Regions from separate parts of the Yersinia entomophaga genome, predicted to be linked through region 1. Evidence: predicted binding sites of a transcription regulator. Region 1 holds the regulator's gene; the other holds the start of a gene.

Region 1 (16,423 bases):
ACCAGATAATTCTTCAATACTAGTTAAACATGTCGGTTATTGAGAAATACACGCCATATGATTTGTATCATTTTTAATCAATTATTAGCATTGGGCGGCCTTCACCGCCCAAAAACTCACCAAATGTCGTTAGCAATATCGACTACCAGCCTGAGTTTTTTCCACTGATCCTGCTCCGTCAGGCTATTCCCTTCTTCCGTCGAAGCGAAGCCACACTGTGGGCTAAGGCAGAGTTGTTCAATATCGACAAATTTGGCCGCCTCGGCGATACGTTCTTTCACCGCCTGCGGTTGTTCCAAGGTGCCATTTTTCGAGGTAATCAGCCCCAAAACCACCTGTTGCTGCCCCGGTTTGATAAAGCGCAGAGGTTCGAAACCACCGGCACGTTCCGTGTCATATTCAAGGAAAAAAGCGTCGACGTTAACTGTGCCAAACAATATTTTCGCTACTGGCTCATAACCGCCCTCTGAAATCCAGGTCGAGCGGAAATTACCGCGGCACACATGTAAACCAATAGTCAAATCCGCCGGCTTGCCTGCCAGTGCCTTATTGAGCACCTGAGCATAGATCTGCGCCAACTGCTCTGGATCTTCACCACGCTCTCTGATCTGACGCTGCTGATCGTCCGAACACAGATAAGCCCACACAGTATCGTCCAACTGTAAATAACGGCAGCCCGCATCATAAAAGGCCTGAATAGCATCACGATAGGTCTGAGCTAAATCGTCAAAATACGCGGTCAGATCGGGATAAACCTGCTTATCTATAGCGTTACGGCCACCGCGAAAATGCAGCACGCTCGGGCTGGGGATAGTCATTTTAGCCACGGAGTTTCCGGCAATACTTTGTAAAAAAAGAAAATCCTCCAGCATTGGATGGGATTTAAAGCCCAGTTTGCCAACCACTTTGATACTGCGAGCGCGCGTCTGAACGCCGTTAAACTGAATGCCCTGCTCGACATCGTAACCTTCAACTCCTTCCAAACCTTCGAAGAAATCGAAATGCCACCAGGCTCGACGAAATTCGCCATCGGTCACCAATTGCAGCCCCGCCTCCTGCTGCTTTGCCACTATGTACCTGATTTCGTTATCTTCAATTTCGCGTAACTGGCTAGCGCTGATATCACCGTTCAGGCGCTGCTGGCGCGCCTGTTTCAACGCCGCAGGACGCAGCAAACTGCCGACAACATCGGCGCGAAAAGCAGGGGTCGTTCTTTGCATAACAGGCTCCAGATCCTATACCGCCGACTAAAGCCGCCACGGCACAAATAATTTACCGAATGGATAGTTTCTTTGAGTTACAAATAGACATCCAGACGTCCAAATAAATTGACTGGAGAGTGTCATCTCACCGATTTTGATTCAATAGAGGAATTTTCACTGCATATGAAATAAATTCATATCCAACTAAATTAGTGGGTAAATCCCAGCGCTGAACGGGCCTTTTTCAAGCTTTCTTGCGATAAGGGGAGATAGCCGTCACGACTCACCAGTTCTTGCCCTTCTGGAGATAGAATTCGCTGCAAGAACGCCGCCGTTAGCGGTTCTAGAGGTTTATCAGGGGCTTTATTGACGTAGATATAAAGATAGCGGGACAAGGGGTAACGGCCATTTCGAACATTTTCGGCGGTTGGCATGACGTAATCCTGCCCTGATACCGACAAAGGTAATAATCTGACGCCACTGGCGCGAAAACCAATGCTGGCATAACCGATACTGTTCAGCGAGGTTGCGACAGCCTGAACCACCGAGGCTGAACCAGGTAATTCATTGACCTGGCTGCGAAAATCGCCGCCGCACAAAGCACGCTGTTTGAAATAACCGTAGGTGCCGGAAGCTGAGTTCCGACTATAACGCTGGAGAGAACGCCCAGCCCACGGGCCTTTCAGCCCAAGATCAGCCCATAAGTTTACTGGCTTATTATCACCACATAATTGATTTTGCGAATAAATGGCGTCCAGCTGTGACAAACTCAGCCCCACCAGCGGATTATCCTGATGCACCAGAACCACCAACGCATCCACCGCCACAGGCACGGCTAAAGGAGGATAGCCATAGCGTTGAACAAAAGCGGCAATCTCGGCGGCTTTCATCGGACGACTCATCGGGCCAAGTTGAGCTGCACCTGCGGCCAGAGCCGTCGGTGCGGTTGACGAACCGGCGGCCTGAATTTGCAGATTAATACTCGGATACTGATGATTGAAATCTTCCGCCCACAGAGACATCAGATTCGCCAGCGTATCAGAGCCTACGCTGGAAAGATTACCGGAAAGCATCCCAACCGGTGCCTGAGCAAAAACCGGAGTGCTGACCCATAACATTGCACCCAGTAACGCCGTTTTGCTCCATTTCATCATCAGAATATCGTCCGTAAAGCCTAGGTTTTGACCGCATTCTCAGCTAAAACCGTGGGAACAATCAATCGCTTCGGTAAGGTGAAGACAAAACGCGTCCCCAAACCAATTTCACTCATGACCTCTAAACGCGCATCGTGGTGACTCAGCGCATGTTTAACAATCGCCAGCCCAAGCCCACTTCCGCCGGTTTGCCGCGAACGGGCTTTATCTACCCGATAGAAGCGCTCGGTAAGACGAGGAACGTGCTCCGGCCCAATGCCCGGCCCGTTATCACTGACCTGAAACTGAGCGCCCTGCGGCGTCAATTGCCAGCACACTTCGATTTTTGTACCGGTTGGCGTGTGATTTACCGCGTTATACACCAGATTGGATACGGCACTGCGCAACTGGTCTTCATTACCAAACACTTTAAGCTGTTCATTCACGCGGAAAGTAATCTCATGGCGACCGCTGCTTAACGCCTGAACCTCATGCTGTAGTAGCTTCAGCATCAGTGGAATATCCACTCGCTCATTCATATCCACATTTGGTGCTGCTTCGATTTTTGATAACGTCAATAATTGCTTCACCAAACCGTCCATCCGTTTGGTCTGCTCTTGCATGGTATTCAAGGCTTTACCGCGCAATGCCGCGTCCAGTTCCTGATCGTGCATCATTTCCAGATAGCCTTGCAGTACAGTTAACGGCGTCCGTAATTCATGGCTAACGTTGGCAAAGAAATTTCGCCGCGCGCCTTCCAGTTGACGCATTTGCGTCACATCTCGCGCCACCATCAGTAATTGCCCTTCTGAATAAGGCATAACGCGAAACTCAACGTAATGGCCATTATTAAGCTGCACGGTCAATGGGCGGCTGAATTCCTGCTGTTGCAGATAATGGGTAAATTCCGGGTAACGCAGCAGGTTAAGAATGTGCTGGCCGTTATCTTCCGGCCAACGAAAGCCCAGTAAATTCTGCGCTAATCCATTACACCAAAAGATATTTCCCTCTACGGTCGTCATAACCACCGCATCGGGCAAGGATTCAGCGCCGCTGCGGAAACGTTTTATCAACAGCGCCAGCTCACGCCGCCGCCGCCGATTACGCAGTTGCATCTGATAAAGACCATAAAACAGCGGCTCCCAGCTCCAGCGTCCGGCCGGTGGCGTCATGCTTCGGTCTAACCATAGCCAATGAGAAAGTTTAAGCTGGTTATAAAAATTCCAGATCAGCGCTGCCAATACTGAAACCAGTAATAGCCAAGGGAGATAACCAATGAAAAGCCCGAGCAATAGCGCGGGCAGACAAAAAAGTGCCAGCTCAATAGCCAGCCTTTTCCATGATAAGCGTTCTAGCACGACACATTCTCCGGCACTACATACTTAATAGCGCGTTGAGAAACGGTATCCGGTGCCCCGGACGGTTTGCACCATTTTGTCATGCCCTTCGGATTCAAGCGCCTTGCGTAAACGGCGGATATGGACATCAACAGTGCGGTCTTCCACATAAACGTTAGTGCCCCAAACATAATTTAGCAACTGCTCGCGGCTGTAAACCCGCTCCGGGTGAGTCATAAAGAAATGCAGTAATTTAAACTCGGTTGGCCCCATGTCTAACGCTTTTTCGTTAGCCATGACCCGATGAGAAGAAGGATCGAGACTTAACCCTTGCATTTCAATCACCTCTTCCACGGCCATCGGTGAAATTCGGCGCATCACCGCTTTGATTCTGGCAACAAGCTCTTTGGGAGAAAAAGGCTTGGTAATGTAATCGTCGGCTCCCACTTCCAGCCCGCGCACCCGATCCTCTTCTTCACCGCGGGCGGTCAGCATCATCACCGGAATATCCCGGGTCATGGCTTCACGTTTCATATGCTTGATAAACTGAATCCCAGAGCCGCCTGGCAACATCCAGTCTAGCAGTACCAAATCAGGGAAAGGCTCGGACAAGCGCGTAACCGCGCTGTCATAATCTTCGGCTTCTAACGGTTGGTAGCCGTTTTGCTCCAGCACAAAACACACCATCTCGCGAATCGGCGCTTCGTCTTCCACCACCAGTATGCGTCTTGCCATCGTCAATCCTGCCAATATGTTAGCGGTTGCTATTTGATTTCCGCGCCATTATGCGTCAGTTTTATGACAGTTTTATGAAAAAAACCATCCCTTTGCAGCCAATAAGCATAGCGGCTAACCGAAAGGGTGTTGCAAGGTTATTTCAGCAACTTTGCGAAGCCGTTCTGGGATTTCAACCAATCCTCCTTTTTAACCGCGACATCCCCTTCTCAACGTTTATAATCAGCGCCATTGATTACCTGCCCTAGCGGGAGTTTTATGCGCATTATACATACCTCAGACTGGCACTTAGGCCAGTATTTCTTCACCAAAAGCCGGGCGGCGGAGCATCAGGCTTTTTTACGCTGGCTAATCCAAAAAGTTGAAGAACATCAGGTTGATGCGTTAATTGTTGCCGGCGATATCTTCGACACAGGTTCGCCACCGAGCTACGCCCGCGAGTTATATAACCGGTTTGTGGTCGATCTTCAGCCGACGGGCTGTCAGTTAGTGGTTCTTGGCGGTAACCATGATTCTGTCGCAACCTTAAATGAGTCACGCGAACTGTTGGCCTATCTCAATACCAAGGTGATTGCCCACGCCAGCAACGATCTGGAACAACAGGTTTTCATTCTACACGATCGTGAAGATCAGCCCGGAGCCATTCTGTGTGCGATCCCTTTTCTACGCCCAAGAGATCTGATCGCCAGTCAGGCGGGAGAATCCGGATCGCAAAAACAATTAGCACTACAAGAAGCCATCGCGGCACATTATCAGCAGCTTTATCAAACGGCGGTCAACCTGCGCAAGCGGCTAGCATTACCCTTGCCCATTATCGCCACGGGTCACTTAACGACCGTAGGCGTCAGCACCTCCGACTCAGTTCGAGACATTTATATCGGCACGCTTGACGCCTTCCCTGCTCAGGCTTTCCCCCCCGCTGATTATATCGCTCTGGGCCATATCCACCGCGCTCAGCAGGTAGCAAAGTCGGAGCATATTCGCTATAGCGGCTCCCCGATTCCTCTCAGTTTTGATGAACTGAATAAAGAGAAGAGCGTATTTTTGGTGGAGTTCTCAGGGCAAAGCCTTGCCGGGGTGGAGACTCTGACTGTCCCGCAGTGGCAACCGATGCAATTAATCAAAGGGGATTTACGGCAGATAGAGCAGCAGCTCGCTGCCTTTAGCCAACTTTCCGGCCCACCGGTATGGCTGGATATTGAAGTCGCCACCCAAGACTATCTCAGCGATATTCAGCGACGCATTCAGGCATTGACGGAGAATCTCCCGGTTGAAGTGGTACTCCTGCGCCGCAGTAAAGAGCAGCGCCAAAACAGTATTCATCAGCAAGAGAAAGAAACGTTGAATGAGCTAAGCGTCAGCGACGTATTCGAACGTCGCCTCGCGTTAGAAACGGAGCTGACCGAACAACGGCAGCAGAAAATGCGGGAAATGTTTCAACAAGTTGTCGATGAAGTCACGCTGAATGCCGATGCAAGAGAAGAATAAGTATGAAAATTTTAAGCCTGCGCCTAAAAAACATTAACTCATTACAAGGCGAGTGGAAGATTGATTTTACCGCCGAGCCTTTTGCCAGTAACGGTCTTTTCGCTATTACTGGCTCAACCGGTGCCGGAAAAACAACGTTATTAGACGCGATCTGCTTGGCGCTGTATCACCAAACGCCACGGATAAAAGTCTCACCCAGCCAAAATGAGCTCATGACACGCCACACCGCTGAGTCACTGGCGGAAGTGGAATTTGAGGTAAAAGGCGTCAGCTATCGCGCATTCTGGAGCCAACGACGAGCAAAAAACTCTCCTGAAGGCAATCTGCAAGCTCCTAAAGTCGAGTTAGCCCTATGCGCGGACGGTAAAATACTGGCGGATAAAGTCGGTGATAAATTGTCACTTATCGCCTCGATTACCGGGTTGGATTTTGGCCGTTTCACTAAATCCATGATGCTATCTCAAGGGCAGTTTGCCGCCTTTTTGAACGCCGATGCTAACGATCGCGCCGAGCTGCTGGAGGAATTAACCGGCACAGAAATTTACGGTCGCTTATCCGAGCAGGTCTTTGAAAAGCATAAACAGGCTAAAGCCGAGCTAGATGCCTTATATTTACGAGCCAATGGCATTGAGCTGATGAATGAAGAACAGCGGCAGGATTTACAACAACAGTTAGACGCGCTGCATCAGCAGGAACAACAGTTCAGCGTCGAATTGCTCAATCTGCAAAATCAGGTCGCCTGGATTACGGTTTTGCGCCAGTTGCAACATAATGTGCAGCAATACGCTCAACAACATCTGCAGGTGGAAGAAGAGTATCAACGGGTTCAGCCCGATCTCCAGCGTTTGGCGCGCAGTGAACCCGCAGAAAAACTGCGTCCATTGCAACAAGAACGGGATCGCTGCCTGCAAGATTGGCAGCAAGCGCAGCAACATATCGCAACCTTAAAACAGCTGCAACAGCAACAACAGCTACAGCTCTCGCCGCTGACGCTAGCCTTGGAGCAGGCCACCAGCGCCCAGTTACAGCACGCTGAACGACAGCGCGAGAAGGAAACACTGATTGAACAGCATATAATTCCTTTAGACAACCATATTGCCGCTCAACGGAAAACCTTGTCGCAACTCGATGAGGATAAACTTCAACAGCAGAATAAAACGCAGAAAAGCCAGCAACAGCTTGAACAAGATGAACGCCTGCTAATGGAAACTCATCAGGGGCTGCAACAGTTAGCTGACTACATTCAGCAAAATACTCATCATCAACATTGGGAAAAGCATCTGCCGCTCTGGAAAGAACAGTTCCGTCAACAGCACAGCCAACGCCAACAACTCGCTGATAATCAGCAAATTTTGCAACAACAAGCGGCGCAGATTGTTGAGCTGCAACAGAAATTCGCCGTACTAAGCGCTCAAGGCGTACAGCAGCAAGCTGCATTGGCGCAAGCCACAATGCAGGCTGACGCCAGCAAACAACAGCTGGAGGCGCTAGAAAAACAGCAACCTCAGGCACAATTGCGTCAACGGCTTGCTGAACTTGGCGAGCAAAGAAATACCCGTCAACGGCTCGCAGCCTTATCGCCGCTGGCTCTACAGCTACAGGCCCAACATCAGAAAAACCAACAATATCTGCTCGATCAAAACCAGAAACTGGTACAACTCGAGCAGCAGCTGATAGAAAAAAGACAGCAATACGCCCAACAAAAACAGCACCTTGCTGATTTGGAAACGCTATGGGATCGCGAAAAACAGATTGTGACGTTGGCGGCAGAAAGAGCCAAATTGCAGTCAGGAAAAGCCTGCCCACTGTGCGGATCCCTAGAACACCCGGCTATAGCCGAATATCAAGCGGTAAAACCGTCTGAAACTGCGCTGCGCGTGGAGGCACTACGTGCGCAGGTTGATGAGCTGTCTAAGACGGGCAGCGGATTAAAAGCCGAAAAAGAAAATCTGCAGCAGCAGAAATCACGTCTGGAACAAGAATTACGACAAAGTGGTCTGCAGTTAGCTGAACATCAGCAAAACTGGCTGGCGCTGACCGCGCGGCTAGCTCTGAATTTCACTCTGGATGAACCGGCTCAGTTAACTGCGTGGCTAGAGCAACAGGAGCAGGAAGAGCAAGAATATCAGCAGAAACTGTCCGAATTTGAGCGACTCAACCAACAATATCAGCGAGCTAAAGACGCATTGGTTCAAGCCGAGCAGAATCAGCAGAAGAACCTGAGTGAAGTCGGCCTGCAACAACAACGCCTGCAAAACATTCAGCAATCTCAGCAGCAGTTACAGCAGACCGACCAGCGTCAGCAGGACGAATATCGACTGCAGCAACAGGATTTCCTCAATACATTAATCAATCTCGATCTACAGCAGCCGGAGCCAGAGCAGCAAACTGAGTGGCTAGATCTGCGGGAATATGAATGGCTGCGCTGGAAGCAGAATCAGCAGAATCAGCAACAGCTGGTATTACAACAAAAAACGCTGGAAACGCGGATAGAAAGCGAACGCCAGCGCCAAAAAGAATACCGCGACCAATTATTGAATATTGAGCAAAAGCTCAGCCAGGCAAACCGTGCGTTGCAGCAATATATTCATCAACGTCAAGAGCTGTTTGGCGATAAGGTTGTTGCCGACGAACGACAAAAACTGCGAACAGAGCAACAGCAAATCGAGCTAGCGCAAAAGGCCGCCAACGAAGCACTGCAACAGTTGCAGTCTCAGTTGAGCCGATTGGGCGGTGAATTAGCTCAACTGGAACAGCAGTTGCAGCAATATCAGCAGAAGGCCACCCAAACTCAGGCCGAATTCCAACAGGCTCTTGCCGCCAGCGAGTTTGATACTGAAGTCGCTTTTGCAGCAGCTTTATTAGATGAAGGCCAACGCCACTCTTTACTTCAACTGCAACAGCAGTTGAATGAACGCTTGCAAGAAGCAGTAATCCGCTTGCAGCAAGCGAATGACAGCCTCAACCAACACCTGAAACATTGTCCGTCAGGTATCTCCCCACACAGCGATTTATCCGAACGGAAAGGAATTGCAGAGCAGATGGCTCTGCAGCTAAAAGCTAACACCCTGCGTCAGGGGGAACTGCGTAATCAGTTAGAGAGCGATACACATCGACGTGCCAGCCAATCAGCCCTGTTCGAGCAGATAGAACATAACCAGCAGCAATACGATGACTGGAACTACCTCAATCAACTTATTGGTTCAAAGGAAGGCGATAAATTCCGTAAGTTTGCTCAGGGCTTGACTCTCGATCATCTGGTTTATCTGGCTAATAACCAGCTTAACCGACTGCATGGCCGCTATTTACTCCAACGGAAAACCAATGATGCACTGGAGTTACTGGTCGTAGACACCTGGCAGGCCGATGCCATTCGGGATACCCGCACGCTTTCAGGAGGTGAAAGCTTCCTGGTCAGCCTGTCTCTGGCATTAGCACTTTCCGATCTGGTCAGCCATAAAACCAGTATCGACTCGTTGTTCCTTGATGAAGGCTTCGGTACTTTGGATGCCGAAACGCTGGATACCGCGCTGGATGCTCTCGACAGCCTGAATGCGACGGGCAAAACCATCGGTGTGATCAGCCACGTCGAGGCAATGAAAGAACGCATACCGGTGCAAATCAAAGTTAAGAAAATTAATGGATTAGGCATTAGCAGGCTTGATAATGCTTTTGCAGTTAATTAAGCGCAGAGTTATGGAAAGATGAAGCAAGAAGCAGCCAAAATCCAAGCTCAGACCGTAAGATTACTTCATATCAACTCGTGAATGCCTAGTGAACGTTGAATCTAGAGTTTGTGGCATTAGGTAAATTAGCACCCTTTGCTATTAATCTAATGCCGCTTTCGCCAACCAATAGCCGCTTATTACAGGTTGAGAAAAGCGGCTATTCATATTCTCTAATACATAATGAAATTAAGCGTCACATAGAGATCTAGCATGTATTGGGTATTGGGTATTGGGTATTGGGTATTGGGTATTGGGTATTGGGTATTGGGTATTGGGTATTGCGCATAAATATAGCCATTGATGGACAAAGGCAACGGACGAGGCTATTAGCCACCAAACTGCCCTGATAAGATTCCTGATATGCCTGTAGCCGCCCGAAGGAGCGACAGTCAGGCAATCACACTATTGCTGTGGCCACAGCCATGCAGCACCACGCACGCCGCTGGAGTCACCGTGTATCGCCTTGTGAATCGGCGTTTCACACTCCCCGCCGAATACCCACGGACGTATCAAATCAGGCAATGTACGATACAAACGATCGACGTTACTCATACCGCCGCCCAATACAATCACATCCGGATCGAACAGGTTAATCACGTGAGCCAGTGATTTCGCGAATCGTTGCTCATAGCGTTGCATCGCCTGCTCGGCAATAACATCGCCTTGTTCCACCAGAGTAATGATTTCATGTCCTTTCAAGAGATTGCCGCTTAAACGAAAATAATCCATAGCAAAGCCCGTACCTGACACAAAGGTTTCGATACAGCCCTTCTTACCGCAATAGCAGGGAACCTCTAATTGATAACGTTGTTCATCCTCATCCTGCCACGGCAACGGATTATGCCCCCATTCACCGGCGATACCGTTTCCACCAGAATGAACACGCCCGCCAATAGCGATACCCGACCCACAGCCAGTACCAATAATTGCCGCAAAGACCAAATGTTTCCCTGCTCCGGCACCGTCTGTCGCTTCGGAAACAGCCAGACAGTTAGCATCATTAGCCAGTCTGACCGGACGGGCAAGCAAGTCAGATAAATCGCGATCCAACGTCTGCCCATTCAACCATACCGAATTGGCATTTTTTACTTTCCCACTAAAGGGGGACAAAGTGCCCGGAATACCTACGCCAACGCTTCCTTTTTCGCCAGTAGCTACCTCCGCATCCGTAACCAAACCGGCAATAGCCGATAACGTTTGATGATAGTCATGACGAGGCGTTTCAATCCGCTTACGAAAAAGCTCTCGCCCATCATTCGCCAGTGCAATGACTTCTATCTTAGTACCACCCAAATCTATACCAATGCGCATTGCGCCTCACCTCATTGAGCTGATGACTTTATTTTCAGCGAAATTTTTTAACGGAGTCACGCATCATTCCGCAAATTCAGACGTGCCGATTATTAGCTATTGCATACTAGTTTGGACAATCATTAGGTATCTCACAATCTTTGCATTTATCTATTTGACGCTACCGACAATTTAAATAATTCATCACCCTCAGCGAGCCATGCGTTGTAGTACTTTTTCACGCAATATTTCGATTCAGCCCCCAATTCATCACGCTATTTTGCTAGGGACTGCGGCTTCAATTCGTTATCATGCCGCCCTGCGTTTGATTAACACGCGTGCTTTAAGCGCGCCCGAGCTTGGGATAACACTATGCTGTGGTTTAAAAATTTAATGGTTTACCGTTTGAGCCGGGAAGTTTCACTGTCTGCGGACGAAATGGAAAAACAGTTAAGCGCCCTTTCTTTCACCCCTTGCGGTAGCCAGGATATGGCCAAGACCGGTTGGGTGCCTCCGATGGGCTCTCACAGCGATGCTTTAACCCATACAGTTAATGGGCAAATCATTATTTGTGCGCGTAAAGAAGAAAAAATCCTGCCTTCACCGGTGATTAAGCAAGAGCTACAGGCCAAAATCGAGCGTTTGGAAGGTGAACAGCACCGCAAACTAAAGAAAACGGAAAAAGACTCGTTAAAAGACGAAGTTCTGCATAGCCTGTTACCGCGCGCTTTCAGCCGTTTTAACCAAACATTCCTATGGATTGATACGGTTAACGATTTGATTATGGTCGATGCGGCCAGTGCCAAACGCGCCGAAGACACGCTGGCGTTGCTGCGTAAAAGCCTGGGTTCGCTGCCTGTCGTACCTTTAACTTTAGAAAACCCTATCGAACTAACATTGACCGAATGGGTTCGCTCCGGTGAATTACCTGCCGGTTTCGCGTTGATGGACGAAGCAGAGCTGAAGGCTATTCTGGAAGAAGGCGGCATTATCCGCTGCAAGAAGCAGGCTTTAGTCAGCGATGAAATTGCGGTACATATCGAAGCGGGTAAATTAGTCACCAAATTGGCACTTGACTGGCAAGAACGCGTGCAATTGGTGCTGTCTGACGACGGTTCGCTCAAGCGCCTGAAATTCTCAGATACACTGCGCGAACAAAATGATGATATCGATCGGGATGATTTCGCCCAGCGTTTCGACGCCGATTTTATTCTGATGACCAGCGAACTGGCAGCATTGATCAAAAACCTGATTGAAGCTCTGGGTGGCGAAGCGCAACGCTAAGTTTGCCGCGCATTTGAAGACGTTGCCCCCTCTGGCATGGAGAGGGCAATATTTTGATTAGCTTAGGTATTTACACAGATAAGCAGAGGCTTCTGCAACTTGCAGGTTAAATTCACTCTGTCCAGGAATGTAAAAAGTTTCTCCCGGCATAAACACCTGCCAGTCAGGAGAGCCTGGGATCAAGACTTTCAATGCCCCAGTAATTACCGTCATTTCCTCGGGTTGGGCGGTACTAAAAGTGTATTCCCCTTCTTCCATTACCCCAACGCTCGCGCGCCCAATGCTGCTACTGTCATAACCGATGGACTTCACTTTCCCGGTAAAATATTCATTAAATTTCAGCATAGTTTGGCACCCGCATCCTAATCATTGATGAGATTTCATATTAGGGTCACAGCATTGATTCTGTCACTGATTATTACGACAAAATGCGATCGCAAGCCGATTCACTGGGGTGGTTGCTGATAAAGCGTACAATAGAGGCAAAAAAACCGGGGCAATCGACCCCGGTGATGATAACAACAGAAGAATTATCTAATCACAGCGTTACATAATCAGTTCAGCAGCCAGCTTCGCCACCAGCACGTTTGATAACAAAACCGGTATTCCGAGCCGACGCTGTAAAAAATCGCGATGTTTTTGGTGATAGCCAATGCAATCCAGCACAACAACCTGTGCCCCCTGTTGCAGCAGCGTTTGCGCAGCTTGCTCAAGTGCCTGCTCATCGGCCAAATAAGGGCTGGCGATGGCAAAACAGGGAGGTGACGCCAGCATTTCCCACTTGGCGGCCTGCTGTTCGATTTGCTCTGAGAGTGGCACTACGATCCCGACCTGATGATCGCTGACAATCGCCGCGATCAAAGGCGGAATGATGCGATCCGGCTCCAGCAGCAGTGCCTCTCGGGTTTTCAAATGATGAAACTGCCCGGTGCATAGCAGTAAAATAATGCGACATCCCTGCGCTTCAAGTTGCTCAATTTTCTGCTGTAAACCGCGTTCCACTTTGCTTGCAGCCAAAGAAACCTGAGTGCCATCGCTCAAACGCGAAACCAGCACATGGTCGCCGCGCTCAATTGGCTGATATTGTTCCTCTACCTGTTTCCAATCCAGCCCATCCAGCAGGCCAATATGTATAACCTCATCCGACGGTAGGTATTGGGATAACAGCGGCATAATATCGCTGCGCGGTGCCTGACCTAGGGTTAATGTTGCCAATGACGCATTCATAGCGCGGCTTCGCCATGTTCGGGATGGCGTTGTTGTAGATGTATCAAAGAGCCATAAAGTGCAATAAGCCGTGCATATTCGGATTCGTCATAAAACTGACAGGTTCCACGGCCAAACTCTTTCGCTACTTCTACGGCAAATTTTACCGCGAGCGCGATATCTGTCTCATGGCTGGCACCGGTTCCACAGCCGGGTACTACCGACTGAGTACAAATGGCGACGCCAACCACCGGCGCTGAAGTGGCCGTTGAGGGCTGCATAATACTGTTTAGGTGATGCACACCGTTACCATAAGGAGTGATATCTGGAATAGTAATAGGGAATGTAACGGCATGGCTTCCGCTGGTCATCTCCATAATACGCAGCAAATCTTCGGCAACGCGCAGGATATAACCTTGCTTAACTGTAGGGGATAACGCATAGCCTTTATAATTGATGATGCGATTACCTTTAGTGGTATCAATCGATAAAATCGCATCGGCTTCCAGCATCACCTCGTTATCATTCATGGTGATGTCATCAATAGGGGAATCCATAAAATCGACGGGATCGTGTGGCCGAGTTGGCGCATTGGGGCAAATGTGAGTGGTTATCACCACATCACCGGCCAAAATATCGCCTTTACTACGCATTTCCGCCAGTTTAAGCGCGCTGGCAATGGCTGCAATGGCACCGTCAGCATCAGAAACCACACCAATGCGTTCAGGCCGCGCACCAATACCGCCCAAACGGCCGATAATGCCCAGCGTTGGCGCCGTGCCACCCAGTGTTTTACCCGCACTTCCCGCAATCTCTATTCGTACAAAATCCGTGCTGCCTTTTGGCCCAGTGGCGCGGACCGTGCTGGCCTTAACTCCTGAATAATCAACAAACAGTTCCACGATATCCTGACCAGAAACATGGGCACTATCAATCATTTCAAAAACGCGTAATGTTTGTTGCAAGCTCATCAGGACTATCCTTCATCATTAGGTCTCAGCAGGCAGCGGCATAGCTATTTGCCCTTACTGGATAAAATGGAGCTAAAGAAGTTGTACAATGCGTCGCCGGCAATAAAACCTGCCGCCATAATTTGCATTGGTGTACGCCCCTTTTCACCCCAACATTTAGTAATCAAAATGCGCAAAGCAATTCCTAGCACCACAGCCCAACCGGCTAGCGCGTTATTGATCAGTAATCCCGTCGCCAGCAGTATCCCAAGTTGACGTTTTGGGCCGCCAATCAACTGAATAATTGCGCCTGGAATAGCCCAAATCATCAGGCTAAACGCAATGCCTGGCTGCGCACCGGCCTCAATGGTTTTGGCATAAACGCGCGCCATCGGCGGCACTAAATCCTGTGCGAAATACCCCATATGAGTGAACCACACCACCGGAATGGCGATAACAAAAGCAATCAGCGCCGCAAATAACTGGATTTTCCGCCCTATCAGCTCCTGCTTCAGATCTTTACCGTATCCTCGCAGAATAAATCCGGCTTTCAGATCAAAGCCCATATCAGCAAAAGCAGGCCCAGTTGCAGCTGTAAAACCGGTTAAGATGCATAATGCCAACGGCGGAAAGCCGATCAAAATACCGACGATCAGTGTGATCAAAGCAACGGCAAAAGCTGGGAACCAACCGGAGTGCATAGCTGCAATGCCAACGATCAGTTCGTGAATAAAAGCGGCAAAAGCGGCATAAAAAATAAAACCGATCAACATGCCGGTAGACATATCGCTGTAAAGCCCACCAGCCAGCGCCAGCAAGGCCGCAATCACGACATAACCCACGGCACCTATACCGAGCGCTTTACGAACCTCCGTTGCCGGTTGGGTATAGTTCTTTTTATCCGATACTTTCTTGCTACGAATCACCTGGATGACCTGAATCAGAGCCACAAATCCTGCTCCGACCATCACTCCGTGGGGAATATAATTGGCATTAATATCAAATCCGATAAGCGGTTCAATATAGGCACGAATCAATAATCCCACGCCAAACATGCTTAATGCCCAAATATTACCGATAAAGGCGGTGCCAAAAGCGGCCATCGGAATTTTGAATATGGCCCCGACGACGCCAATTCCCACGCCGACGACCAACAGCCAGGCATGACGGCCCCCTTTGTCACCGGCTTTAATCGCTTCTGCTGCTGCAACGCCCGGCGGCCAGGCATTCTCTGCTGGAAAAATTTTGGTATCGAATAATCGATAGAGTAAATAGGCATCCAGTAACATCGCGGCGGCGACGCCACAAAACATCGGTAAAATTAGCTCTGGCTGCCCCATAACATAAGGAACAGCAATAGGCATCAACAGACTATTTGCAGCACCAAAGGTTGCCGACGAAATAACAGTTTGTGCCAGGTTTTGTGTATGAATGGATCGATAGCGTTGAAAAAACTTTAGAGGGATACGAGCCAATAACATGGCAAATAATGCACCAATGATTGAAGTATTGGGTGTCACCCCTAAAGTTGTAATCAATTGGACGCCAATAATTGCGCCAATACTAGAAAGAAATATCATCACTACCAGCGTGCCGATATCCCTTAGTTGATTCCCTGATGTTTGCTCCATTTTTATCTCCCTGAGTTCCGCTGGTGTTAGCGCTAGCTATCAAATAACACGATAATATTAGTTCCCTGGTGAGGCGCTAATTAGGTTATTATTAATGGCCAAACTCCTATCAATGGAGTTTATTTGGCTCACAGGTCTTCCCATGGAGAAATAAAGCAAATAAAAAATATTTTTTAAATAAAGTTAAAATTTGCAAATCTTAGCTAGCTATAAATTATTATTTTTCAACCAGTAATCATCATTTAATTTCTCAGCTAATAATCTGGTTGTAGAAATTAATGCTTCAACATATTCACTGGGGTAAAACGGGGGTTCATCCGAACTCGGAAAAGACAAACATAGCCCAATCGTTTCACTGCGATGCTTATTGCTGATATTGGTCGCTATTGAGCTAACGCCTTGTAAAGTCTCATTACGAGCAAAAGTCCAGCCGACCTGG
Region 2 (16,423 bases), 1.2 Mb from region 1:
GCACCGAAGTACCGAAGAAAGGTGTTCTACGGGGAAAAGCGCAAAGCGATAGGCAGTATCTTAAGAAAGCTGTGCGAATGGAAAAACGTGAATATTCTGGAAGCAGAATGCTGTGTGGATCACATCCATATGCTTCTGGAAATCCCGCCCAAAATGAGTGTGTCGGGTTTTATGGGATACCTGAAAGGAAAGAGCAGCCTGATGCTTTATGAGCAGTTTGGCGATTTGAAGTTCAAATACCGTAACAGGGAGTGCTGGTGTCGAGGGTATTACGTTGATACGGTTGGGAAAAATACAGCCAGGATACAAGAATACATAAAGCACCAGTTGGAAGAGGATAAAATGGGTGAGCAACTCTCGATCCCCTATCCGGGCAGCCCGTTTACGGGCCGTAAGTAATCCATAAATGCAAATGTCAGATCGCGATGCGCCTGTTAGGGCGCGGCTGGCAACAGAGCCTTATAGGCGCATATGAAAAACCTCCGGCTATGCCGGAGGATATTTATTTATATCCATCGGTTCTTTAGATGCAAAGCTAGCGGGCTATTTGCTCGCCAGCGCCTGTGCGCACGCCCAGGCGGAGCTCCATGCCCACTGGAAGTTGTAGCCGCCCAGCCAACCGGTCACGTCCACCACTTCTCCGATAAAATACAGCCCCGGAACTTTATGAGCTTCCATAGTTTTGGAAGACAGCTCCTGCGTATCTACACCGCCGATGGTAACTTCTGCGGTGCGGTAGCCCTCAGTACCATTAGGTTGCACCCGCCATTCTTGCAACGTCACCGCCAGCGCTGCCTGCTGAGGCACATTAAGCTGTTTTAAGGTGACGTCAGGTATCTGACCTAACAGCTGTAAGCACTCCACCAAACGTTTCGGAAGCAGCTGCGCCAGCGTGTTCTTCAAACTTTGATTCGGATGTGCCTGGCGCTCGCTATTCAGGAAAGCGTCCAAATCGGTATCAGGAAGTAAGTTAATGCTCACATATTCGCCAGGCTGCCAATAGCTGGAAAGCTGAAGAATGGCCGGGCCAGACAGGCCGCGATGAGTAAACAAAATACTTTCGCGGAAACTGACGCCGTTTTCTGCCGTCACTACCGCGGGCACTGAAACGCCGGAGAGAGTTTGTAGATGCTCCAGCAGAGGTTTATGCAGTGTAAAAGGCACCAACGCGGCGCGGGTCGGCAAAACCTTCAGGCCAAACTGTTCGGCGATTTTATAACCGAAAGGCGTCGCGCCCAGCCCCGGCATCGACAAGCCACCGGAAGCGATAACCAGTGAGGAAGTGCTCACTTTATGTTCATTTATCTGTAATTCAAAGCCCGCGTCGATTTTCTCGACCGCCAGAATCTCGCTGCGTAAACGGATAGTTACCTGACCTGATTCGCACTCTTTCAGCAACAGTTCCACCACTTGCTGCGCGGAATCATCACAAAACAGCTGACCGAGGGTTTTCTCGTGATAGGCAATACCGTGTCGATTGATCAGATCAATGAAATCCCATTGGGTATAACGCGCCAGCGCAGATTTACAGAAATGAGGGTTTTGCGAAAGATAAGCCGCAGGTTCCGCGTAGAGATTGGTGAAATTACAGCGCCCGCCGCCAGACATCAGGATTTTACGCCCAGCCTTTTTGCCGTTATCCACCAGCAATACCCGACGCCCTAATTGCCCTGCCTGAGCCGCGCAAAATAGCCCTGCGGCACCCGCGCCCACCACCACTACGTCAAACTGTTCCACTTTCGGCCTCTCTCTGTAAAATCATTATCGCCGCAAAATTGCTCATATTTCGCAATTTTACCGCAGTGTTCACCACAAATAACCGAATAATCAGCGGCGGAGGATTGTAAGGCCCTAACAGAAAGATCGCTATAGTAAGAAAATGTTAGATTCAGTAAATCAGAGTAACTTGCTGATATCTCATGGTTATGTTCATGGTTATGATGCATCTATCCACATTTATATCAAAGAAAGGTCATTTTTTCCTTTTCCCCAACCCCTATTGTCACCGATAATGCGCCGCGTTCATGTCCACAAACTGGCGTAACGCTTATGCTACATCTTTTCGCTGGCCTGGATTTCCATACCGGCCTTATGTTAGTTCTTGCTCTTTTGTTCGTGCTGTTTTACGAAGCCATCAATGGTTTTCATGATACAGCCAATGCGGTTGCTACCGTAATTTACACCCGTGCCATGCGTTCACAGATCGCTGTGGTTATGGCGGGGGTATTCAACTTTCTTGGCGTGATGCTGGGCGGTTTGAGCGTGGCCTATGCCATCGTTCATTTATTGCCTACAGATCTCCTGTTGAATGTCAGTTCGGCTCATGGGTTGGCGATGGTCTTCTCCATGTTGTTGGCGGCGATCATCTGGAATCTGGGAACCTGGTACTTCGGTATTCCTGCTTCCAGCTCACATACGCTGATTGGTGCCATCATTGGGATCGGCCTAACCAACGCGGTGATGACTAGTACATCCGTGGTGGATGCACTGAATATTCCAAAGATGATACAAATCTTCCTATCACTGATTTTGTCGCCGTTAGTGGGCTTAATTATTGCTGGGTTGATGGTATTCCTGCTGCGTCGTTACTGGAGCGGAACCAAAAAGCGAGCTCGTATTCACTTAACGCCTGCTGAGCGTGAAAAGAAAGATGGTAAACGCAAACCACCGTTCTGGACCCGTACAGCTCTGATTTTATCGGCTATCGGCGTGAGTTTCTCTCACGGCGCTAACGATGGTCAGAAAGGTATCGGCCTGATTATGTTGGTGTTGATTGGCGTCGCACCGGCTGGTTTTGTCGTTAATATGAGCGCGACTGGTTACGATATTGCCCGTACGCGGGATGCCGTAACTCATTTGCAGCAATATTATCAGCAACACAGTGAAGCCTTGCCGCACGCTATCGCGTTGAAGCCTTTGGTCCCCGCACCAGAGACTCTGCCTGATACACCGGCGCAGTTCCATTGTGACAGCTCTCGCGCCATGATTGCTATCGACCATGCGCAGGCACTGTTGGCTAACCTGCAAAGCTACGACGACCTGACTGTGGAGCAACGCAGCCATATGCGTCGCTTGCTGATGTGTGTCGCCGAAACGGCTGGCACGGTTGCCAAGTTACCGGAAACCAGTTCTGCGGACAGGCGTTTCCTGAACAACCTGCGTAAAGATTTGCTGGAAACCGTGGAATACGCACCTACCTGGATTATCGTTGCAGTAGCTTTGGCGCTCTCTCTGGGCACTATGGTTGGCTGGAAACGTGTTGCAGTGACCATTGGTGAGAAGATTGGTAAGAAAGGAATGACCTACGCGCAAGGGGTTTCGGCCCAGATGACCGCGGCGGTATCTATCGGTATTGCCAGCTACACCGGTATGCCGGTTTCCACGACCCAGGTTCTCTCCTCAGCCGTTGCCGGTACTATGCTGGTCGATGGCGGTGGCGTACAGGGTAAAACCATTAAGAGCATCATGCTGGCCTGGATTCTTACTCTGCCAGTATCGATTCTTCTTTCCGGTTCACTGTACTGGATAGCGTTGAAATTCATCTAAGCCTGGCTGGATGACTCCACGTTACCGCAAATAAAAAGGCGGCCTCATCATCGGGGTCGCCTTTTTTAGTTGGCTATCATCAAAAATCATCTCAGTACCATAGAGCCAGCGCCATCAAGCTGACAACGACCAAGCCGCACAGGGCGCTGGTGAGAATGAACTGGCCGCGCAGTCTTTCACAGCGACGGATAAATTCCGGATCGTGGTGGTCGGTATAACGCTGGGCGTAGATATAACGCACTAGCCGAATTTGTTTACTGGGTTGTCCGTGAGAGGTGAAAAAACCGCCCCCATCCACATATTGATACAGCAATGGATCACAGCCGCGTAACACCACTAATAGCGCACGTAGAGACGAATAATAACGCGCCATATTCACCACGCACACCACACATAAAGCCCAGAAAAGCGCGACGGTACTGATCATGATTCCCCCTCCAGCGATATTTCGCGTTAACGACACCTTTGATTCGCCGTTACGCCATCGCCCGCTCTAGCCATTACAACCATCCCCGAGGCGCAGAAACATGCCTCTCCATCACCTTTTTTATATATGAGCCGACGCTACCGCTAAAATTTTGCCTAACCCATTTACCAGTGTAGGAAATGAAATCAGAAATAGCCTGATAATCTCTGATTTATCCGGTCACATTTTGTACGCAACTGATGCTTTTAGGCGCAAATTTCAGTGAAAAACCGCCAGAAACAGCTCAAAATAGTTAGTCTCTCTTAACTTAAATGCAGAGATAAAAGCTAGCGAACCGGCGTTTTTGATCAATACTCACTGCTTTATCAGTACTATAATTATGGATATAGCGAGCCAAATGATTACCGGATAAACGGCCAAATATTTGACAACAGCGGTCTGAGCAATAGGATTAAGCCGTCTATTGGTGTAAAACAGTGACTTAAGCTTTAACGCGTACAATTAAAAGCCTGCGTTGTGATCGGTGAAACACTTCGCTTATGGATCATAGTGATAGTATCTAGACATAGCCTTAGCGCCCGTTCAGTTACCTGAATGATTGCTTACCCATTAATTAGCATTATGGAAGGAGTTTACTTATGGCTTACAAACACATTCTGATTGCGGTAGACCTGTCTCCGGAAAGCAAGGTGTTGGTTGAAAAAGCGGTCTCCATGGCCAAACCATACAATGCCAAAGTGTCCCTGATCCATGTGGATGTTAACTATTCGGATCTCTATACCGGCCTGATCGACGTTAATTTGGGCGACATGCAGAAACGTATTTCTGAAGAAACCCACAGCGCGCTGACCGAGCTATCCCAAAATGCAGGTTATCCAATCACTGAAACCTTAAGCGGTAGCGGCGATTTGGGCCAGGTTCTGGTTGATGCGATTAAAAAATACGATATCGATCTGGTGCTGTGTGGTCACCATCAAGACTTCTGGAGCAAGCTGATGTCCTCTGCTCGCCAGCTGATTAATACCGTTCACGTCGACATGTTGATCGTTCCGTTGAAAGACGAAGATGACGAATAATAAACCACGATTGAATTAATATACATTTAGAACGCCTGCCTATGCAGGCGTTTATCATTATATAACCCCAAATCCCTTTGTCCCCCGCCCTAATAACTTCGTTATATTTCAGTGAGAAAACCCTTGCGGTATGATTATAAAGCGGTGATATAGTCAAGAAAGACACAACATCGCCCTCTCACTATTTCGCCATACTCATTCCAATAAGAAATCGTTAGCGGGGATCTACCATGTACAAAGGAATCTTTTTTGATGAATGATTTAGCCTCTCTGGAGTCGTTTCTAGAATCTTTACAACAACGTGATGCCCACCAGCCGGAATTCCTTCAGGCAGTCCGTGAAGTTTTCACCTCCCTATGGCCATTCCTGGAACAGAATCCGCGCTATCGCGAGCAAAGTCTGCTGGAGCGTCTGGTTGAACCTGAGCGAGTCATCCAGTTCCGCGTATCGTGGGTTGATGATAAAGGTCAGGTACAGGTTAACCGCGCGTGGCGGGTGCAGTTCAGCTCCGCAATCGGCCCTTACAAAGGCGGGATGCGCTTCCATCCATCGGTAAATCTTTCGATTCTGAAATTCCTCGGCTTTGAGCAAACTTTCAAAAATGCTCTCACCACCCTGCCAATGGGTGGCGGAAAAGGTGGATCCGACTTCAACCCTAAAGGGAAAAGTCAGGCTGAAGTCATGCGTTTCTGTCAGGCATTGATGACCGAACTCTATCGTCATCTTGGCCCAGACACCGACGTGCCAGCCGGTGATATCGGCGTTGGCAGTCGTGAAGTTGGATTTATGACCGGCATGATGAAAAAGCTGTCCAACAACACCGCCTGCGTGTTCACTGGCAAAGGTTTGTCCTTCGGTGGCAGTCTGATTCGCCCAGAAGCTACCGGCTACGGTCTGGTTTATTTCACCGACGCTATGTTGAAACGCCACGGTTTGGGATTTGAAGGCATGAAAGTGGCAGTATCCGGCGCGGGTAACGTAGCGCAGTATACCATTGAGAAAGCAATGGAATTGGGCGCGCGCGTGATTACCGTTTCCGATTCTGGCGGCACTCTGGTAGATGAGGCTGGCTTTACGCCAGAAAAACTGGCCCACCTGTCTGAAATCAAAAACCAACGTTATGGCCGCGTGGAAGATTATGCCCGCGAGCGCAATCTGACCTATCTGACGGGTGAGCAGCCTTGGAACGTGCCGGTAGACATTGCTCTGCCTTGCGCGACCCAAAATGAATTGGATCTGCCCGCCGCTCGTCAGCTTATCGCCAACGGTGTGAAAGCCGTCGCGGAAGGCGCAAATATGCCAACGACCATTCAGGCCACTGATGCTTTTATCGAAGCTGGCGTGCTGTTTGCTCCGGGTAAGGCTGCCAATGCCGGCGGCGTTGCCACATCGGGTTTGGAAATGGCGCAGAATGCGGCACGCCTGAGCTGGAAATCAGAGAAAGTGGATGTGCGTTTACGTCACATCATGCTGGATATTCACCAGTCTTGCGTGGAATTCGGCGGAGAAGGAAAACAAACGCAATACGTTCACGGTGCCAATATCGCAGGCTTTGTAAAAGTTGCTGATGCCATGCTGGCGCAGGGCGTGCTTTAAGTTAAGGTCGGATAATAAACCCCATTCTGGCAAAAACGTCGCGCTGGAATGGGGAGTTTAGACAACGAATTTAAACGATATCGCCTAAGGCAAATACAGATCGAAACGGTGACTTTTGGTCGTAATGGCGGCCTGAGCGGGCACGCCAGCCAAAGGTTCAGCGTAGTCAGGCCGCTTCACTACCACTCTTTTGGTGGCCAGTGCGCGCGCCGGGGCCAATAGTCCATCAGCATCCTCATCCGCGCCAACCAATGACTGAAACACTCGCATTTCTTTCTTCACCAACGCGCTTTTCTGCCGGTGCGGATACATAGGATCGAGATAAACCACTTCTGGACGCGGATCGAGATCGGCCAACGCCGTTAGGCTGGAAGCATGTAGCAAAGTCATACGTTCCTGTAACCAGCCACCGATTTCAGGGTCCTGATAACCCCGCCGCAGGCCATCATCCAGCAACGCAGCCACTACCGGGTTCCGCTCCAGCATCCGGACTTTGCAGCCCAAAGCCGCCAAAACAAAAGCGTCGCGCCCCAAACCGGCGGTTGCGTCTACCACGTTCGGCAAATAGCCTTTTTTGATACCAACGGCTTTCGCCACCGCCTCACCGCGTCCGCCGCCAAACCGACGGCGATGAGCCAGAGTACCGGAAACAAAATCGACAAAAATCCCGCCGAGCTTGGGTTCATCCAACTTACGCAGCTCCAATTGCGTTGGCGTTAACACCAGCGCCATCGTCGCCTGCTCGTCAGAAATCAAACCCCAGCGTTCAGCCAGAATAGATAAGGTGCCGGGATCGGCACCTTCTTCACAAATTAAACGAATACTCACGCGGGATAATGCCCTTCAGACTTAACCTTTAATACCGTAGTGGCGCAGCATAGCATCCAACTGCGGCTCGCGCCCACGGAAGCGTTTGAACAACGTCATCGGCTCCTCGGAACCACCGCGAGATAAAATATTGTCGAGGAAAGATTGGCCTGTTTCAGCGTTGAAAATGCCCTCTTCTTCAAAGCGGGAGAACGCATCCGCCGACAGCACTTCTGCCCACAGATAGCTGTAATAACCCGCCGCATAACCACCGGCAAAAATATGGCTGAAAGCATGGGGGAATCTACCCCAGCTTGGTGATGGCACTACGGCAACCTGTTTTTTCACTTCCTGTAAGGTTGACAGAATCTGCGCACCTTTAGCCGGATCAAACTCGAAATGCATACGGAAATCAAACAGTCCGAATTCGAGCTGACGCAGGATAAACAGCGCCGCCTGATAGTTTTTCGCCGCCAGCATCTTATCCAGCATTTCCTGCGGCAAAGGCTCATTGGTTTGATAATGGCCAGAGATAAACGCCAGCGCCTCCGGCTCCCAGCACCAGTTTTCCATAAACTGGCTCGGCAGCTCGACCGCATCCCAAGGCACACCGCTGATGCCGGAAACACCGGCGGTATCAATTTGGGTCAGCATATGGTGCAAACCGTGGCCAAATTCATGGAATAGAGTCGTGACTTCATTATGGGTAAACAGCGCCGGTTTATCACCGACCGGGCCATTGAAGTTGCACACCAGATAAGCCACCGGCTTTTGCAGCTCACCGTTAGCCAGACGCAGACTGTCGATACAATCGCCCATCCACGCACCGCCGCGTTTGTGTTCGCGAGCGTACAAGTCCAGATAGAAGCTGCCGCGCAGCTCGCCCTGAGCATCAAACAGATCGAAGAAACGCACGTCCGGATGCCAAGTATCCACGCCCTGCCGCTCTTTGGCGGTAATACCGTAAATGCGTTTCACGACCTCGAACAGACCTTCTACCACGCGCTGTTCCGGGAAGTAAGGGCGCAGTTGCTCGTCGCTGATGGAGAATAAATGCTGCTTTTGTTTCTCGGAATAGTAAGGAATATCCCACGCCGCTAACTCGCTGACACCGAAGTGTTGTTTGGCAAAAGCACGCAGCTGCGCCAGCTCTTCTTCTGCCTGCGGACGTGCACGTTTGGCCAGATCATTCAGAAAATTCAGCACTTGCTGCGGATCTTCAGCCATTTTGGTCGCCAATGAATGATCGGCATAGCTTTCAAATCCTAATAACTGAGCCAGTTCGTGGCGCAGAGTCAGGATTTCAGCCATGATTTCGCTGTTATCCCACTTACCGGCGTTCGGCCCCTGATCGGAGGCCCGGGTTGCAAACGCGCGATACATTTCTTCACGCAGCGCGGCGTTATCCGCGTAAGTCATCACCGGTAGATAGCTCGGCATATCCAACGTCAGCAGCCAGCCATCCAGCTCTTTGGCTTCGGCCATCGCGCGAGCGGCGGCCAGAGCGCTTTCCGGCAAACCAGCCAGCTCTTTCTCATCGGTAATCAGTTTGGTCCAGCCCATAGTGGCATCCAGCACATTATTGCTGTAGGTCGAACCCAGCTCGGACAGACGCGCCACGATTTCACCGTAACGTTTTTGCTGCTCTTCCGGTAAACCAATACCGGACAATTGGAAATCACGCAGCGCATTCTCCACCGCTTTACGCTGCGGCGGAGTCAATTCGGCAAAGCCGGGGCCTTCTTTCAGGCTGACGTAAGCCTGATATAAACCTTTATGCTGGCCAACCCAGGTGCCGTATTCAGACAGCAGCGGCAGGCTTTGCTCGTAGGCGGTACGCAATTCCGGGCTATTTTTTACCGCGTTTAAATGGCCGACAGGCGACCAGATGCGAGAGAGACGGCCGTCGGATTCTGCCAGCGGCTGGCACAGATTATCCCAGGTGAAAGGACCCGGTTGGGCCACAACCCGCTCCACCGATTGACGACATTCATCTAAAGCGGATTGCACCGCAGGCACGATATCTTCAGGGCGGATAGCCGAAAACGGCGGCAAGGAGAACGGAGTCAACAGCGGATTTGTCATAGGGTGTCCTGATTATAGTTGTCGTCCTGACGATGGTTTACTCATGATTTTCCTACCGTCAGATGATAAATGCGGATGAACATTTAACATGAGGTCTGTCGCGCGGAAAATCAATGGCTGGCGGCATCATTCCCTTTGATAGATAATGCTGCCTAAGCCGCAGGAGAAGCCGCAAATGTTAAGTTATCGCCACAGTTTTCACGCAGGCAACCATGCCGACGTACTCAAACATACTGTTCAAAGCCTGATTATTGAGTCTTTGAAAGAAAAAGAAAAACCTTTCCTTTATCTAGATACCCACGCTGGCGCAGGCCGCTATCAGCTAAGCGGCGAGCACGCCGAACGCACTGGGGAATATCTGGAAGGTATCGCCAAGATTTGGCAACGAGATGATTTACCGGCTGATTTAGCTCCGTATATGAGCGCCATTAATGCGTTGAATCACAACGGGCAGCTACGTTATTACCCTGGTTCGCCGCTGATCGCCCGTCATTTGCTACGTGAATATGACAAAATCAGCCTAACCGAGCTGCATCCCAGCGATTACCCGATGCTGCGTAAAGAATTTGCCAAAGACGAACGCTCCAAAGTGCAACGCGCCGACGGTTACCAGCAACTGAAAGCTCAGTTACCACCGCAGTCTCGCCGCGGTTTTGTGCTAATGGATCCGCCTTATGAAATGAAAACCGATTATCAGGACGTGGTAAAAGGGATTCAGGAAGGTTATAAGCGCTTTGCGACCGGTACTTACGCTTTATGGTATCCAGTGGTATTACGCCAGCAAATCAAACGATTACTGCGTGAACTAGAAGCCACGGGCATCCGCCGGATTCTGCAAATCGAACTGGCGGTACGTCCGGATAGCGATCAACACGGTATGACTGCCTCTGGCATGATCGTAATTAACCCGCCGTGGAAGTTGGAAAAACAAATGACCGATCTGCTACCTTGGCTGCATAAAGCGCTAGTACCCTCTGGTCACGGCCACACCTTGGTAAAATGGGTCGTGCCGGAATAATCGCCGCGCCTTTCGCTCCTGGCCGGGCTGCAATCCATGCTGTCCGGCTCATTCAATATTACCCAATTTTTATCACCGTTTAGCGCAAAAGCTTTCTCGTCTTCCAACACCTATCACAGCCATCGATGCAATCTTTGCGACAAAGTGGGATCTGGCGTTAAACTCTTTGCTTCTATAAAACTACACTCATGGAAATGATCCTGATGACCAAACATTACGATTATCTGGCAATTGGCGGCGGCAGTGGCGGGATCGCATCGATCAACCGGGCAGCCATGTACGGTAAAAAATGTGCGCTGATCGAAGCTAAACAGCTCGGCGGCACCTGCGTCAACGTCGGCTGTGTGCCGAAGAAAGTGATGTGGCACGCGGCACAAATCGCTGAAGCGATTCGCATGTACGGTCCGGACTACGGTTTTGATACCACGGTGAACCACTTCGACTGGAAAACCCTGATCGCCAACCGTACCGCCTACATTGATCGTATTCATCAGTCCTACGAGCGTGGTTTAGGCAATAACAAAGTTGATGTGATTCAGGGCTTCGCTCGCTTTGTCGATGCTCATACCGTTGAAGTCAACGGCGAGAAAATCACTGCGGATCACATCCTGATCGCCACCGGCGGCCGCCCTAGCCATCCAAATATTCCCGGCGCGGAATACGGTATTGATTCCGACGGTTTCTTTGAGCTAGATGAAATGCCAAAACGCGTTGCCGTCATTGGCGCGGGTTATATCGCCGTCGAAATCGCTGGCGTACTGAACGGTTTAGGCACCGAAACTCACCTGTTTGTACGTAAACACGCGCCGCTGCGCAGTTTTGATCCGCTGATCGTAGAAACCCTAGTGGAAGTCATGAACACCGAAGGGCCAAAACTGCATACCGAATCCGTGCCAAAAGCCGTGATTAAAAATGCTGACGGCAGTCTGACGCTGCAACTGGAAAACGGCACAGAAGTGACCGTTGATCATCTGATCTGGGCGATTGGCCGCGAACCTGCGACCGACAACCTGAATCTGGCCGCCTGCGGTGTGAAAACCAATGAAAAAGGCTATATCGTCGTCGATAAATTCCAAAATACCAATGTAAAAGGTATTTATGCCGTTGGTGACAACACGGGTGCAGTGGAGCTGACTCCGGTTGCCGTGGCTGCAGGTCGCCGCCTGTCCGAGCGCCTGTTTAACAACAAGCCAGACGAGCATCTTGATTACAGCAATATTCCAACCGTGGTATTCAGCCACCCACCCATTGGCACTATTGGTTTAACCGAGCCGCAGGCGCGTGAGCAGTTTGGCGACGATCAGGTAAAAGTCTATAAATCCTCCTTTACTGCGATGTACAGCGCCGTCACTCAACATCGCCAGCCGTGCCGTATGAAGCTGGTATGCGTGGGCGCAGAAGAGAAAATCGTCGGTATCCACGGAATCGGCTTTGGTATGGATGAAATTCTGCAAGGTTTCGCCGTAGCAGTAAAAATGGGCGCAACCAAGAAAGACTTCGACAATACCGTAGCTATCCACCCGACCGCCGCGGAAGAATTTGTCACTATGAGATAATCATTTAGAGATGAGTTTCTCTATTTGAGTCATGGAACGTGAAGCCGAAATGCAAATTTCGGCTTTTTATTGCTTGGAATTCAGCTTCGCTACACCCCCTCTCCTTTCTTACAGCTATATCACCACCGTCTACATCAGCGCGATTAAATAGAAATGACGATAAAAAGAGGCGTTGAGTCACTTACCGAGTCTGAACATCATTGCATCTTACAACATAGAAACTTGATGAATACATAAAGACAGTGTATGAAAATTGACATATAGAAATTATCAATACTTACTGAGGTAACGATCAAATTGCATTTATTCTTACTTGTTCGAATTACCCAGCTCTAAGACATTAATCAGGTCGAAAAAATAAATTAAATACCCTTTAAAATCAAAATATTAAAAAGAAAACCTCCGGCGGGAAATAAATTTAAATAAACTATCACTTATATAAAATAATATGAAAATAAAAAGAATAATTAAGTCAATGATGATTCACAAAATTAATTTATTGATGCGATACTTTGTTTCTAAATTTATCCCAAGCGAATCAGATAACTTTATTTTCTTTTTATTACTCACGATCAATGAGAATAAATAGCTCATGAAAATATATTCGCCGTTCGCAGCGGTTAATTTAGAACCTAAAAATTCATTTAAAATATAAAAAGGAACATCTATGAAACCTATCAATTGTAAAAATAGTCTGATTACGATTCTGACTCTATGCACCCTGTTTGGTTTTTCTCATTCCTCCGCGTTTGCCGCCTCGGTTAATGATGACGCGTCGGTTATGCCAAGCCTGGTAAATAAAAAGATTATGGCGGGTTTCTGGCATAACTGGGACAGCCAAGAAAGCCGTGGCTATCAAGGTGGTTATCCGAAGAATCTAAAAATAAACGAAACACCCGCGGCCTTTAACGTTGTCATTGCCTCCTTTATGAAAGGCAGCGGTATTCCAACCTTTAAGCCGTACAACGCAACGGACGCAGAGTTTCGCGCACAAATCGGTGAGTTAAATAAACAAGGCCGCGCTGTGCTCATTTCATTGGGCGGCGCTGACGCACACGTGGCATTGAATAACGGTCAGGAACAGGCTTTCGCAGACGAGATTATTCGTTTGGTTGAAACCTATGGTTTTGACGGGCTGGATATCGATCTGGAACAAACGGCTATTAATGCAGCTAATAACACCACCGTTATTCCCGCCGCGTTGAAAATTGTTCGGGCGCATTACGAACAACAAGGTAAACACTTTATCATCAGTATGGCACCAGAATTCCCATATCTGACAACCGGCAGACCTTACACTACCTATATCAACGCCTTGGACGGTGTGTATGACTTTATTGCCCCTCAGCTCTACAATCAAGGCGGTGACGGCGTATGGGTCGAAGAAGTAAACCTGTGGCTGGCGCAAAACAATGACGCCAAAAAATATGAATTCCTGTATTACATGGCCGATTCTATTGTTAATGGCAAACGCGGCTTCATTAAAATCCCAGCCAATAAATTAGTATTGGGTTTACCAAGTAACGTTGACGCTGCGGCATCAGGTACGGTAAAAAATCCGCAGGACGTTTATCGTGCCTTTGCTGATTTAGAGAAAGCGGGAACGCCAATCAAAGGCCTGATGACCTGGTCGGTCAACTGGGATCAGGGTAAAGATAAAGCGGGGAATGCTTATAATCAGGCATTCGCCAAGGCTTATACCGACTTGATTCACGGTAAATAATATTAACCGCTCATAAAGTTGTTCCGTAAGGCAGTTTTATTAGCCTGGGGTACAAATCTACAGCCGGAGCTCTTGTTCCGGCTGCTTTATATCAATACTCTTCAATTTGCCTGAATGCGAAAATAAATATCAGCCAATTAATCGATTGAAGCCGGCTTCCAAATCAGCAATTAAATCATCGACATTTTCCAGTCCAATATGAACACGTACCAAAGTACCCTCAAAACCTACGCCGCCTACCGGACGAATTTCGTCCAGTTCTTCCGGCTGATTAGCCAGAATCAGAGACTCAAATCCACCCCATGAATACGCCATGCTGAAGTGCTCAAAATTATCCAGATAATGAGCCACTTGCTCATCACTGAGACGAGATTTCAACACAAAGGAGAACAATCCGCAGCTCCCAGTGAAATCACGTAAATAAAACTCATGGCCGGGGCAGGATGGCAGTGCTGGATGGTTAACCTGCGCCACTTCCGGACGAGCGGCCAGCCATTTGGCGATCTGGATACTGCTGGTTTCATGCTGCTTTAGCCGTACGCCTAAGGTGCGCAGACCGCGGCTAGCAACGTAAGCGGTGTCTGCATCGACCATTTGCCCCAGCAAATACGAATGTTCCCGCAATTGATCCCAACAGCGCGCATTAGATACCGCCGTGCCCAACATAGCGTCTGAGTGACCGACGATATATTTGGTTCCGGCCTGAATAGAAATATCGATGCCAAACTCCAGTGCGTTAAATAGCACTCCGGCAGCCCAGGTATTATCGATCATAATCACGATATTGGGATTAACTGCCCGAATAGCCTGCACCATGCCGGGAACATCCTGAACTTCCATTGTGATGGAGCTGGGAGATTCTAAAAATACCACTTTGGTATTTGGCTGAATAAGCTCGGCAATTCCAGCGCCGATCAGTGGAGAATAATAAGTGGTGGTGACACCCAGTTTGGACAGCACTTTATTGCAAAAATCCTGCGTTGGCTCATAAGCAGCACCGGTCATTAATATATGATCGCCGGTGGCCACAAAAGACAGAATGGCATTGGTCACCGCTGCGGCGCCGCAAGGATAAAGCGCACAACCTGCGCCGCCTTCCAATTCCACCATCGCTTCTTGGAAGGAAAAATGGGTCAGCGTACCGCGACGACCATAAAACAATTCGCCTTTTGCCCGGTTTGCTGTGGCAAATTTTTTCGCCTTTACGGAATCAAATACCAGGGAAGAGGCTCGTTGAATAATGGTGTTTACCGATCCTTGGGTAAATTTTTTCGCCCGACCGGCAGTCACTAACGCTGTTTCTAATTTTTTAGATTTCATTATTTTTTCCTTTTCTGGTGCTGGCATACTCAAATATTCACAGCGACTTACGGACAATCCGCCACGCTGTGTCGTTATGTATTAACAAGTAGGTTCATTCACCGCAGGAAGCTCAGCCTGCCGCTTGGAGGATTTTTTACCGGTATATCTTTCGATAATTTGGGCTGCATTAAGGTCATGAATGACGTTAATTAGCGTTGCAGGTGCATCGGTAATGGTGCCAATAACAACCAGCATTGGAATAGTTTCAACCGGTAGCCCCAGCGTGGTGACAATAAATATTTCACCGAGGAAAGCGCCACCGGGAACGCCGCCGACAATAATGGCGGAGAGCACCGAAATCAGCATGGTCAGGAAGAAAGTCTCGGTGGTGAAATCCAATCCCAGTACCGAGAAGATAAAGACGATTTTCAGCGCGGCAATCATTGCCACGCCGCCTTTATTTAAATTAACCAACAGCGGCAGAGAAATATCTACGATTTCAGGGTTAATGCCCATCGCTTTGGCCGCTCGAATAGTCACTGGCAGCGATCCCAATGAAGAGCAGGTGCCTAAGGCGGTGGCTGAAGGTTCAATAGCGTGTTGCCAGAAAGCCCTTACCGCTTTCATGCCGCCGCCAATCCAGGAATAAAAGATAGAGCCGAAAACGTAATACAGCAGCGAGGCGATAAAGAATAAGCCGATGGCTCTGGCGAAAGTCATCAGTAATTGTGGATCCTGACTGGCCATCGTCGCGGCGAAATAACTGCCCAAACCAACGGGTGCCGCTTTCATGATGATTGAGACAATCTTCATAATCACGGTATTTAAGCCCAACAAAGACAGGGCAATTTGTTTACCTTGCTCGCCCGATTGCCCAATCGCAATACCGGCGATAACCGACATAATAATCAGCGCCAGAATATTGGATTTAGACAATAAACCAACAAAATCATTAGTGGTGACCATATTCACAAAGTTCATTTCGCCGCTGCCGGCCTTGAACTCTTGGGTTAATTCAATAGTGACGCCCTGAGCCGGATCAAATAAGGTCGCTAGCCCAACGATTCCTGCCGCCGGAATGAGCGCCATAATGATAGAGACTGCAAAAATCAGCCCCATTATGCGCCCCAGTTTTTTCAAATCCGTCATACCGGCAATGGACGACATAACGCTTACGCTCACCAATGGAACGATAATCATAAACAGCAAATTCAGGAAAATTTTACCGATAGGCTGTAATTTGAGAGCCAGAGAAGGGGCATAAATACCTATAACCCCACCGAGAAT

The links. Region 1 encodes PhoB, which activates phosphate uptake and scavenging genes when phosphate is short. Its sites were predicted from a motif close to CTGTCATAAAACTGNCNNAT; they were not measured.
Positions count from the first base shown of each region.
Region 2: a site for PhoB is predicted at 2,025-2,044, ahead of pitA (inorganic phosphate transporter PitA). Genes of this name have one in related genera too.

Region 1 is NZ_CP010029.1:1,430,559-1,446,981, forward strand. Features, by position in the region: gene PL78_RS06500 (cobalamin-independent methionine synthase II family protein) at 117-1,220, opposite strand; gene PL78_RS06505 (PstS family phosphate ABC transporter substrate-binding protein) at 1,412-2,353, opposite strand; gene phoR (phosphate regulon sensor histidine kinase PhoR) at 2,377-3,693, opposite strand; gene phoB (phosphate response regulator transcription factor PhoB) at 3,718-4,407, opposite strand; gene sbcD (exonuclease subunit SbcD) at 4,666-5,895, shown strand; gene PL78_RS06525 (AAA family ATPase) at 5,898-9,581, shown strand; gene mak (fructokinase) at 10,026-10,934, opposite strand; gene rdgC (recombination-associated protein RdgC) at 11,286-12,197, shown strand; gene ppnP (pyrimidine/purine nucleoside phosphorylase) at 12,255-12,542, opposite strand; gene PL78_RS06545 (AroM family protein) at 12,744-13,424, opposite strand; gene PL78_RS06550 (DUF1177 domain-containing protein) at 13,421-14,374, opposite strand; gene PL78_RS06555 (OPT/YSL family transporter) at 14,419-15,984, opposite strand; gene PL78_RS06560 (IclR family transcriptional regulator) at 16,192-16,423, opposite strand, start outside.
Region 2 is NZ_CP010029.1:2,589,378-2,605,800, forward strand. Features, by position in the region: gene tnpA (IS200/IS605 family transposase) at 1-399, shown strand, start outside; gene PL78_RS11885 (BaiN/RdsA family NAD(P)/FAD-dependent oxidoreductase) at 544-1,737, opposite strand; gene pitA (inorganic phosphate transporter PitA) at 2,050-3,546, shown strand; gene uspB (universal stress protein UspB) at 3,638-3,973, opposite strand; gene uspA (universal stress protein UspA) at 4,612-5,049, shown strand; gene gdhA (NADP-specific glutamate dehydrogenase) at 5,302-6,645, shown strand; gene rsmJ (16S rRNA (guanine(1516)-N(2))-methyltransferase RsmJ) at 6,730-7,473, opposite strand; gene prlC (oligopeptidase A) at 7,495-9,537, opposite strand; gene PL78_RS11920 (23S rRNA (adenine(2030)-N(6))-methyltransferase RlmJ) at 9,713-10,555, shown strand; gene gorA (glutathione-disulfide reductase) at 10,759-12,111, shown strand; partial or broken gene PL78_RS11930 (glycosyl hydrolase family 18 protein) at 12,893-13,828, shown strand; gene metC (cystathionine beta-lyase) at 13,964-15,154, opposite strand; gene PL78_RS11940 (dicarboxylate/amino acid:cation symporter) at 15,236-16,423, opposite strand, start outside.